2 regions of the Sporosarcina trichiuri genome follow, and region 1 is predicted to be linked to the other one. Evidence: predicted binding sites of a transcription regulator. Region 1 holds the regulator's gene; the other holds the start of a gene.
The links. Region 1 encodes LexA, which represses DNA repair genes until DNA is damaged. Its sites were predicted from a motif close to CGAACATATGTTCG; they were not measured.
Positions count from the first base shown of each region.

Region 1 (4,425 bases):
ATAGATATCGCTCTTGAAGATGAGCGGCTGGCGGCCGGCAAGCAGATCACGGATCACACCCCCGCCTGCTCCGGTCAATACGGCGGCTGCCACGACCGCAAACAGCGGCATATCCATCCGGACAGCCATCAGGGCGCCCTGGATCGCAAAAGCCGCGAGTCCGATCGCATCGAAATACGCTCCCCATCTGTTCCAGGTCTTCAGCAAGTAGCCGGAAAAGAAGAAGATCACAGCGATCAGGACGGAAGCGACAGTGAAAAACAGACCTTGTTCCCACAGGACGGAAACAGGGATGCCGATCACCAGATTACGCACAGTCCCTCCGCCGAAAGCGGTCACCATCCCGAGGATGTACACCCCGAACATATCAAAGTCCTCCTCCATTGCAACAATTGCGCCGGAGATGGCAAAAGCAGCAGTCCCAATCAGACTGAAAATGTCCCAAGTCACCGAATCGTGCCTCCGTTCTTATAATGTGCAGCTGCGCCAGCCGGCTTCATTCATTTACCGGCGGCGTCTGAACTGCTAAAATGGATTGTATATCTATGGACAAGAATGGAGCATCCTGAATGAGTATACAGCAATTGAACAACGAAATCCTTGCGCGCGCAGAAAAGATAGAGACGGAAATACGGCCATATTCGCAGGAGACGGAGCGGATCGCCCTGTTCAACCAGCAGAAAGTGCTTGCCACATTCCGTAACAACCGCGTCAGCGACTTCCATCTGAATGGCTCGACCGGATACGGCTATGACGACTCAGGCCGTGAAGTCCTCGAACGGGTGTATGCGGATACGTTCGGTGCGGAGGATTGTCTCGTCCGCGGTCAGATCATCTCAGGCACACACGCCATCGCCATCACGCTTTTCGGCATTCTGCGGCCGGGTGATGAGCTTCTTTATATTACCGGGAAACCATACGACACGCTGGAATCCATCGTATCCGGAGGGGACAAGGATACCGGCTCGCTGAAGGATCTGAATATAAGCTACCGTCACGTCGATCTTCTGGATGACGGCAGTGTCGATTTCGACGAAGTCGAGCGGCAGATCCGCCCTGAAACAAAGATGATCGCCATCCAGCGCTCCCGCGGGTACGCAGACCGTCCGTCGTTCACAATCAGCAAAATCCAGGAGATGGCGGAGCGCATCAAATCGAAGCACCCCGGCCTCATCCTATTCACCGACAACTGCTACGGTGAATTCACAGAAGAACTGGAACCGACCGAGGTCGGCATCGATATCATGGCCGGGTCCCTCATCAAAAACCCGGGAGGCGGTCTTGCGCGTACAGGCGGCTATATTGCCGGGCGCGCGGATCTGATCGAGAAATGCAGCTACCGGATGACTTCCCCGGGACTCGGCGCGGAAGCCGGCGCGAGTCTCGACACGCTTCGTGAAATGTATCAAGGTTTCTTCCTGGCACCGCACGTCGTCAGCCAGGCGGTCAAAGGGGCACAGTTCACCGCGGGCATGCTCGCCTCCTATGGACTGGAGACAGCGCCGCATTTCTCCGCCAAGCGGACTGACCTGATCCAATCCGTCTCATTTGCCAGCGCTGAGCAGATGATCGCATTCTGCCAGACCATCCAGGAAAACTCGCCGATCGACGCCCATGTCAGCCCGGTGCCGTCGTACATGCCGGGATATGCCGATGATGTCATCATGGCGGCCGGTACGTTCATCCAGGGCTCCAGCATCGAACTGACAGCGGACGGTCCGATCCGGCCGCCATACACGGCGTACGTCCAGGGCGGCCTCACCTACGAGCACGTCAAGGCGGCCATCCTGAGTGCGGTCGGCCGACTGGAGGAACTGGGTCTTATCAAGTGACAGGCCCGGGCGACTGCCGGAACTTGTCCTGGTCGCTAACGACATCTTGAACACGATCATGAAACAGGGATAATGATCATAAATTTGTAAAAGTGATCATAAATCCGCAATAGTGACCATAAAAACAGGAAAGTGATCATAAATCCGGATTTCCGCTCATAAACACGTGGAAGTGATCATAAAATCCGAAAAGCGCTCATAACTTCACATACCGGCACCCGCCGGTACGCGGCCCGTACCCCGTTCCTGCAGCAGACACGGCCGCGCAGAAAAGGAGCAAGCCAAGGATCGGATTTGCCGGCTGCGCTTCGCTCCGCGTATTCGGAGCGGGAGCGGAGCAGAGAGGTTCACTGGAAGATAAGGGATCATAAACTAAGCAAAGTGATCATAAATCACGATATGCACTCATAAACTTCCCGGAATGCCAGCCGGCCTGCGCAAGCTGCCGCCTGCCGGGGGAAACCTCAAAAAACAGCACGGACGCCATGAAAACGTGACGTCCGTGCTGTTTTTTGCTAATTCAATGGATGGTACGATACACGCCGACGACCTTGCCGAGAATCGATACATTTTCGACAATGATCGGATCCATCGATGAGTTCTCCGGCTGCAGCCGGAAATAATCTTTCTCTTTGAAGAAACGTTTCACTGTCGCTTCATCCTCTTCAGTCATCGCGACGACGATTTCACCGTTGCTCGCAGTGTGCTGCTGCTTCACGACGACACGGTCGCCGTTCAGGATTCCTGCTTCAATCATACTCTCCCCCATGATCTCCAGCATGAAAAGGTTGTCCTCTGAAGTACCGAACGAGTCGGGAATCGGGAAATATTCTTCAATGTTCTCGATTGCGGTGATCGGCAGTCCTGCCGTGACCTTTCCCACAAGAGGGACATGTACGACACCTGTCTTGAGTTCGTCGGCATCTTCCTGGCCGAGAACTTCGATCGCACGGGGCTTTGTAGGATCCCGTCGGATAAGACCCTTGCTCTCTAGCCGGGCAAGATGGCCGTGGACGGTCGAACTCGAGGCCAGACCGACCGCTTCACCGATTTCACGGACGGAAGGCGGATAGCCCTTCTTCTGGACTTCGTCTTTAATGAATGACAGGATGTCTTCCTGCCTTTTTGAGATCTTCTTCAAACGTGTTCACCTCTTCGCTGATTTCGCAGTCATTGGCAGCGCTGCGGCCTGTTTCTATAAAAATAGTATAACAGGTGTTCGTACATATAGCAAACACAGGTTCTAATTTCAAGGTTGACTTCCAAACCTCTGTTCGCATATAATAAAAACAACGAAGCGAACGTACATTCTGAAAGGGGTTTTTTTCATGGCTGCCATCTTGAATAGGAATAAAAATATCATCGGGGCTTTTGCGGTTTTGACAGTCCTAACATTCGTCCTTATACTGAAATTCTCAGTTCCCAATGAATTCGTCGAGGTGACGGTCATCCAGGGGGATACATTATCAGCGCTTGCAGAACGGTACTCGGGAGAGATGCCCGCAGACCGGTGGATCAGGGAAGTTGCAGCATTGAATGATCTGGACGGAGCGGCGATCATGGCAGGAGAAGATCTCAAGCTTCCTTTACAATCGTATCAGGGGGCCGATGATGTTCGGCTTGTCTTCGCAGAGGAGGAGTGAACTATGGGCAAGGCAGGGCGCTGCGTCATCTATTGCCGTGTAAGCACAGATAAGGATACTCAGGAAATGTCGCTCTCCCGGCAGCAGGAAGAGCTTGAAAAGCTGGCGGACGAGCTTGGCTTCACCACTGCGGCTAGTTTCGTCGACAGGCACAGCGGCTATGAACTCGATCGTGAAGGTCTGCTCGATCTGCTCGATTTCATACGTGACGATTGTATCGGAGCCGTCCTGGTGCAGGATGAGACGAGGCTCGGGAGAGGGAATGCCCGTGTCGCAGTCCTTCATCTGCTGGCCAAGACAGGTACTTCGGTATTTACGAATCATGACAGCGGACCGCTGGAACTGAATGAGATGGACACGATGCTGCTCGAAATATTGGCGATCGTGGAAGAGTACCAGCGCAAATTACATAATGCAAAGATCAGAAGAGGGATGAGACGGGCTGTGGAAGCGGGATACCGCCCTGAACGCAACTTGAGGAACCAGGGGAACGCGGAAGGCAGGGAACGGATCGATACGCCTGTGCAGGAGATCGTCTCACTGCGGGAAAAGGGACTGACGTTCGAAGAGATCACGTCTGTCCTGAAGGGGCTCGGCCACCAGGTCAGCAAGGCCACTGTGCATCGCCGTTACCAGGAATATACATCTGAGCATGGAGACTGATTGGTTGCACTTCCGCCTGTAATTGTATACGTTAAAATGACGGAAACGAACAGGAGGGATTCAATTGCTGGAAGACAAGAAAATCAAGCGGATCAACGAACTTGCAAAAAAAGCGAAAACGACCGGATTATCGGTCGAAGAGGCGAAGGAGCAGTCACAGCTGCGGAGTGAATATCTGAAGACATTCCGCTCGACGATGAGGGATACGATCGAAAATGTGAAGGTGATCGACCCCGATGGGAACGATGTCACGCCTGACAAGGTGAAAGACGCAAAAAACAGGAAAT
Region 1 is NZ_CP129119.1:1,246,009-1,250,433, reverse strand. Features, by position in the region: gene QWT68_RS06665 (trimeric intracellular cation channel family protein) at 1-450, opposite strand, end outside; gene QWT68_RS06660 (methionine gamma-lyase family protein) at 570-1,832, shown strand; gene lexA (transcriptional repressor LexA) at 2,353-2,973, opposite strand; gene QWT68_RS06650 (LysM peptidoglycan-binding domain-containing protein) at 3,161-3,475, shown strand; gene QWT68_RS06645 (YneB family resolvase-like protein) at 3,479-4,138, shown strand; gene QWT68_RS06640 (DUF896 domain-containing protein) at 4,203-4,425, shown strand, end outside.

Region 2 (4,425 bases), 260 kb from region 1:
GGACGTGTTTGATGCTCGACAGGACGAATCCGATTTCCGTGACGTACGCTTCGAACGGACTCTTCCGCAGGTCCTGGTAAAGCGCCTCCTCGATAGCCTTCTCCCGCGCTTCAATGGCTTCTTTCAGCCGGTTCAGCATCGCTTTCCGGAATCCGGCAGGACGGGTTGCCCCTGTAAAATAGAACTCGTGCTGCCGCTCGATCATCCGGCTGACATCCGCGTCTGTGAAATTCATGACTGCCACCCCTTTTCCAGAATGTTTCCTCCATCTTACCGGGAACGGAGCGCCTGCGCAAAAATTCCGTACTGTCCCGACACTAATATCAAAAATCGATTCAGCTGTCAATGACTCGAAAGGTACCCTTTCGGTCCGCATAAGTTCCGACAAAATACGCAGGTTATCAGGCGGTGCCGAATCATATACTGACAATATCAGCAGGCCGGCAGCCGGACAGACGGCAGCGGGACTAATGACATGATTTTAGCGAACACGTTTTAAGCATTCCGCCGTTGGGGTAAAGACAGCATACAAGCAGCCACAACTAAAAGGAGGAACTACACATGACAGCTACAGACACTTGGTGGGAAACGATCTTCGCAGGAAACTTGGAAATCGGACTGGATAAAGCACGGATGGACGAATTGGAAGAAGAGCATTTCCTCTATTTCAGAGACGAAGAAATCGACCACGAGGCAATGAACTGATTTTGACAGCGACCTTCATGCAGGGGACCTATGTAAAAGATCCAGGTACATAAAACAGCTTTTCTTTTCGCATCACGGAAAAAGAAAAGCTGTTTTTAATTTGGATGGCATGGTGTACCGGTCAGCCGGCAGGCGCCTCGATGCTCCTCCATAAGTACAATGCCGCATAACTGAGATAAGGCGACCAATCCGGAAACCGGGCGAGGATTTCCTGCTGGGTCGGTTTTCGATCCAGGGCCCAAAGGGTTTTCAGCGCATTCTGCAATCCGACATCCGCCGCCGGGAAGAGATTCGGGCGTCCGAGACCGAACATGAGGAACCCCTGGGCCGTCCAGGGACCGATCCCCCTGAGAGCGGTCAGCGCAGAGGTCACCTCAGCATCCGTCTTGTGCCGCATCGATTCCAGATCGATCGTTCCGTCGGCAATCGCTTGCGATAGGCCGATGACATACTCAGCCTTCCGTGTGCTGAACTGCAGCTCCCGGAGATCTGCGACTGTCAGCAACGCGGTCTGCTCCGGCGGCGGAAAACGCCAGACGCCGTCCTGCTGCAACCCGTATGTTTCCATGAATCGCATCAGCAGCACATTGGCGAACGAAAGATTGAGCTGCTGGTGGATGATACTTTTCACAAGTTCCCCGTACAGCGAAAAACTCCGGATGAGCGGCGTTCCTGCATGTACCGCAAATACCGGAACCAAGTCGGTATTTGCGAAATGGGCTGCGATGCCGTCGAGCGGTTCATCAAAATGAAAAACCCATCGGATATGTGCCAGCTGTTCTCCATTCAGCAGACCGCTGATCCGGAAAGAAGGCTCCCGGACAGTACCCGTCCCCTGTACAGTGACGAGATTCCCCTCTTCCATCGGAACCCTGACAAGACGCCCCTCCAAATCGACAGCATGCACCGGGTTGCCTGCGAGCCTTGCCAGCGCACTGTCGAAGTCGTAGGGGAACTTCAAATCGATTTCCACTGCCATCGCCACTCACTCCCAAAAAGCTTCTATGACGCTACAATACCACTCTTTCCCCTTCGATAACAGGGAACAATGCGAGCACCCGGTCCATCAGGAAGGTGCGCTTCGCCTGGCGCATATGACAATATGCACGGAAAGAGACCTCCCCTGTCTGCAGCACCGTGACTGTCCGTTTCGTGCACTGCCCGTCTTTCGCCCGGTAGATCATCACCATGCGCTCCCCGTTCAGCATCGCTTTCTCAAGTTGAACCCGCACATTCGTTCGCCTCCTCTTTCTTACGAGTATACCGAATGTACGTTCGTATGTAAAGAGAGGAAGGTCAGCTATGCCGAAAGAAATTTACAGATTGCAGGCTCCGGTCAGCAATACGTTTACGAACACAAAAAAACAGACCCTAGGCATCCGGCCTAATAGGTCTGTTTTGGAGAAGTATCGTTGTTCCGACAATACTTCCGAGGGTTTGGCACCCAATGATTCCGACTGGGCTCGAACCAGCGACCTCTACCCTGTCAAGGTAGCGCTCTCCCAGCTGAGCTACGGAATCGGGATTATGCAGTTGGCTCAACCGGCAGGTGTTTGAGGTAAACTGCCTGTCGCTAAGCACATTTATGATAATACCACGAGATTTCGAATGACGCAATGCCTTTTTGCAAAATAATTTTCCGTCGGTCGTTTTTCCGCTCCTCCAGGCAGACCGGAGCATACACTGACAGTACATATATCCATATAGAGGTGATAGCGATCGTCAGTATTGATGATTTTGATTTCCTGGCAGCCGGTGAATCCGGGCAGGCCGCCAAGCTCGCCGTGTTCGGAAGTGTCGTCTCCCTGATCGGTGATGCGATAACGACATACGCAGCCGCTCTCGCAATCGAAGAACAGAAGCAGTCCCCTGATAACAGCGAATTGCTGCAGGAGATGCGGGAGCTGAAGCAGCAGCTCACCGCAATGAGCGAGGAGATGAGGCACTCGAGGGGAGCAGCGGACAGGGACCGTTCGGCAGGCAGCAATAGGCGCCTCTGAACGGTCCCCGTTTTCAATTATTTGGACAGCTCGTCAAGCGCCAGTACTTTCAGTGACAGAAGTTCCTCCGGTGTCAGCCGGCTTTCCACTTTTTGAAGAAGTTCCTGTTGTTCTGCAGCGGTCATGCCGGACTGCGCTTGTTTCTGCATCTCCGCCAGCTCACTGACGCTGAATTTCTTCAGTACTGTGCGGGTGGCCTGTTCCTTTGTCTTGATAGGCAGTTTGCTCCGGTCTGCGGTTTTTGCGTCCTGCAGATAGGACTGGACGTCCGGATTGCTGTTCAGCTCCGCTTTCACGGAATCGAGCTGTCCAGATGTTTCCAGCTGGCTGGTCACTTCATTCATCGCTTTGTCGGCCAGCCAATTGGTGCCGAAGTAATAGGCTGCGGCGATGACAATAGCAAATAGGACGAGGACAGTGAATAACCTTCTGATCCATTTCACGGGTTTGTTCCTCCTTCTTCTTCTTGTATAACCAGACGTGTACCGTACTGATTAGTTTCAAAACACCCGCCCGATACGAGTATCAGACGGGTGTTAGTCATACGGTCAGTGCTTTCTGTTTGTTCTTCGAGATCAGCTGGATCGCGAACAGGATGATGAACAGCGCTAGACCGATGAAGTCGGTGTTCGTCTCCGGATAGATGAGCATCATGCCGGTCGCCGCCGTGATGATCCGTTCAATCCAATTGAGTTTGCGGTACCAGTATCCGATCAGCGCCGCTCCGATCGCGATCATGCCGACGATGGCGGTGGCGGTCACCCATATGATCTCCCACACACTCGCATCGATCATCAGCATCGCCGGATTGAAGACGAACATATACGGGATGATGAATGCCGCAATGGCGAGTTTTGCTGACGTGACCCCGGTCTTGATCGGGTCCCCGCCCGAGATACCGGAAGCAGCGAAGGCCGCGAGCGCAACAGGCGGCGTGATGTCCGCGATGATGCCGAAGTAGAACACGAACAAGTGCGCTGAAATCGCCACGACGACCGGTACGGGTGCGTTCGGAGTATCCAGCATCAGCAGGGTGATGATCGCCGGTGCAGCGATTGTCGACGTGATGACATAGTTCGCTGTCGTCGGCGATCCCATGCCGAGAACGATTGCCGCGAACATCGTGAAGATGAGCGTCAGCAGGATATTTCCTCCGGCTGCGCTGACGAGGCCGTTCGCGAGGCTGAGCCCAAGTCCGGTTTTCACAACGACACCGACGATGATACCGGCACATGCGGTAGCCGCAGCGACGGCCAGCGCTGTACGTGCACCGTCGACAAGCGCCTGGATGATATCCTTGAAACCGAGGCGCGTCTCTTTATTGAAGGCACTGACGATCAATGTCAGCACGATACCGAGCAATGCCGCTTTCATCGTGGGGATCCCGAGCAGCAGGAACACGATGATACCGATGATCGGCAGCAGCAGGTAGATTTTTTTCAGCGTCTCTTTCCGGTTCGGAATCTCTTCAGGACGCATGCCCTGCAGGCCGACACGCTTCGCTTCGAAGTGGGTCATGATCCAGATCCCTGTGAAATACAGCAGTGCCGGGATGGCGGCTGCTTTTGCAATTTCCCAATAGGTGACCCCGCCGATGAATTCAACCATCAGGAAGGCGGCAGCTCCCATGATCGGCGGCATGATCTGTCCGCCTGTCGATGCGGCTGCTTCGACGCCGCCTGCGAATTCCTTGCGGTAGCCGAGCTTTTTCATCATCGGG
Region 2 is NZ_CP129119.1:1,505,385-1,509,809, forward strand. Features, by position in the region: gene QWT68_RS07935 (aldehyde dehydrogenase) at 1-235, opposite strand, end outside; gene QWT68_RS07940 (hypothetical protein) at 562-705, shown strand; gene QWT68_RS07945 (DNA-3-methyladenine glycosylase family protein) at 827-1,684, opposite strand; gene QWT68_RS07950 (WYL domain-containing protein) at 1,716-1,937, opposite strand; tRNA gene QWT68_RS07955 (tRNA-Val) at 2,154-2,226, opposite strand; gene QWT68_RS07960 (hypothetical protein) at 2,415-2,705, shown strand; gene QWT68_RS07965 (hypothetical protein) at 2,723-3,148, opposite strand; gene QWT68_RS07970 (TRAP transporter permease) at 3,246-4,425, opposite strand, start outside.
Region 2: a site for LexA is predicted at 1,970-1,983, ahead of QWT68_RS07950 (WYL domain-containing protein). Genes of this name have one in related genera too.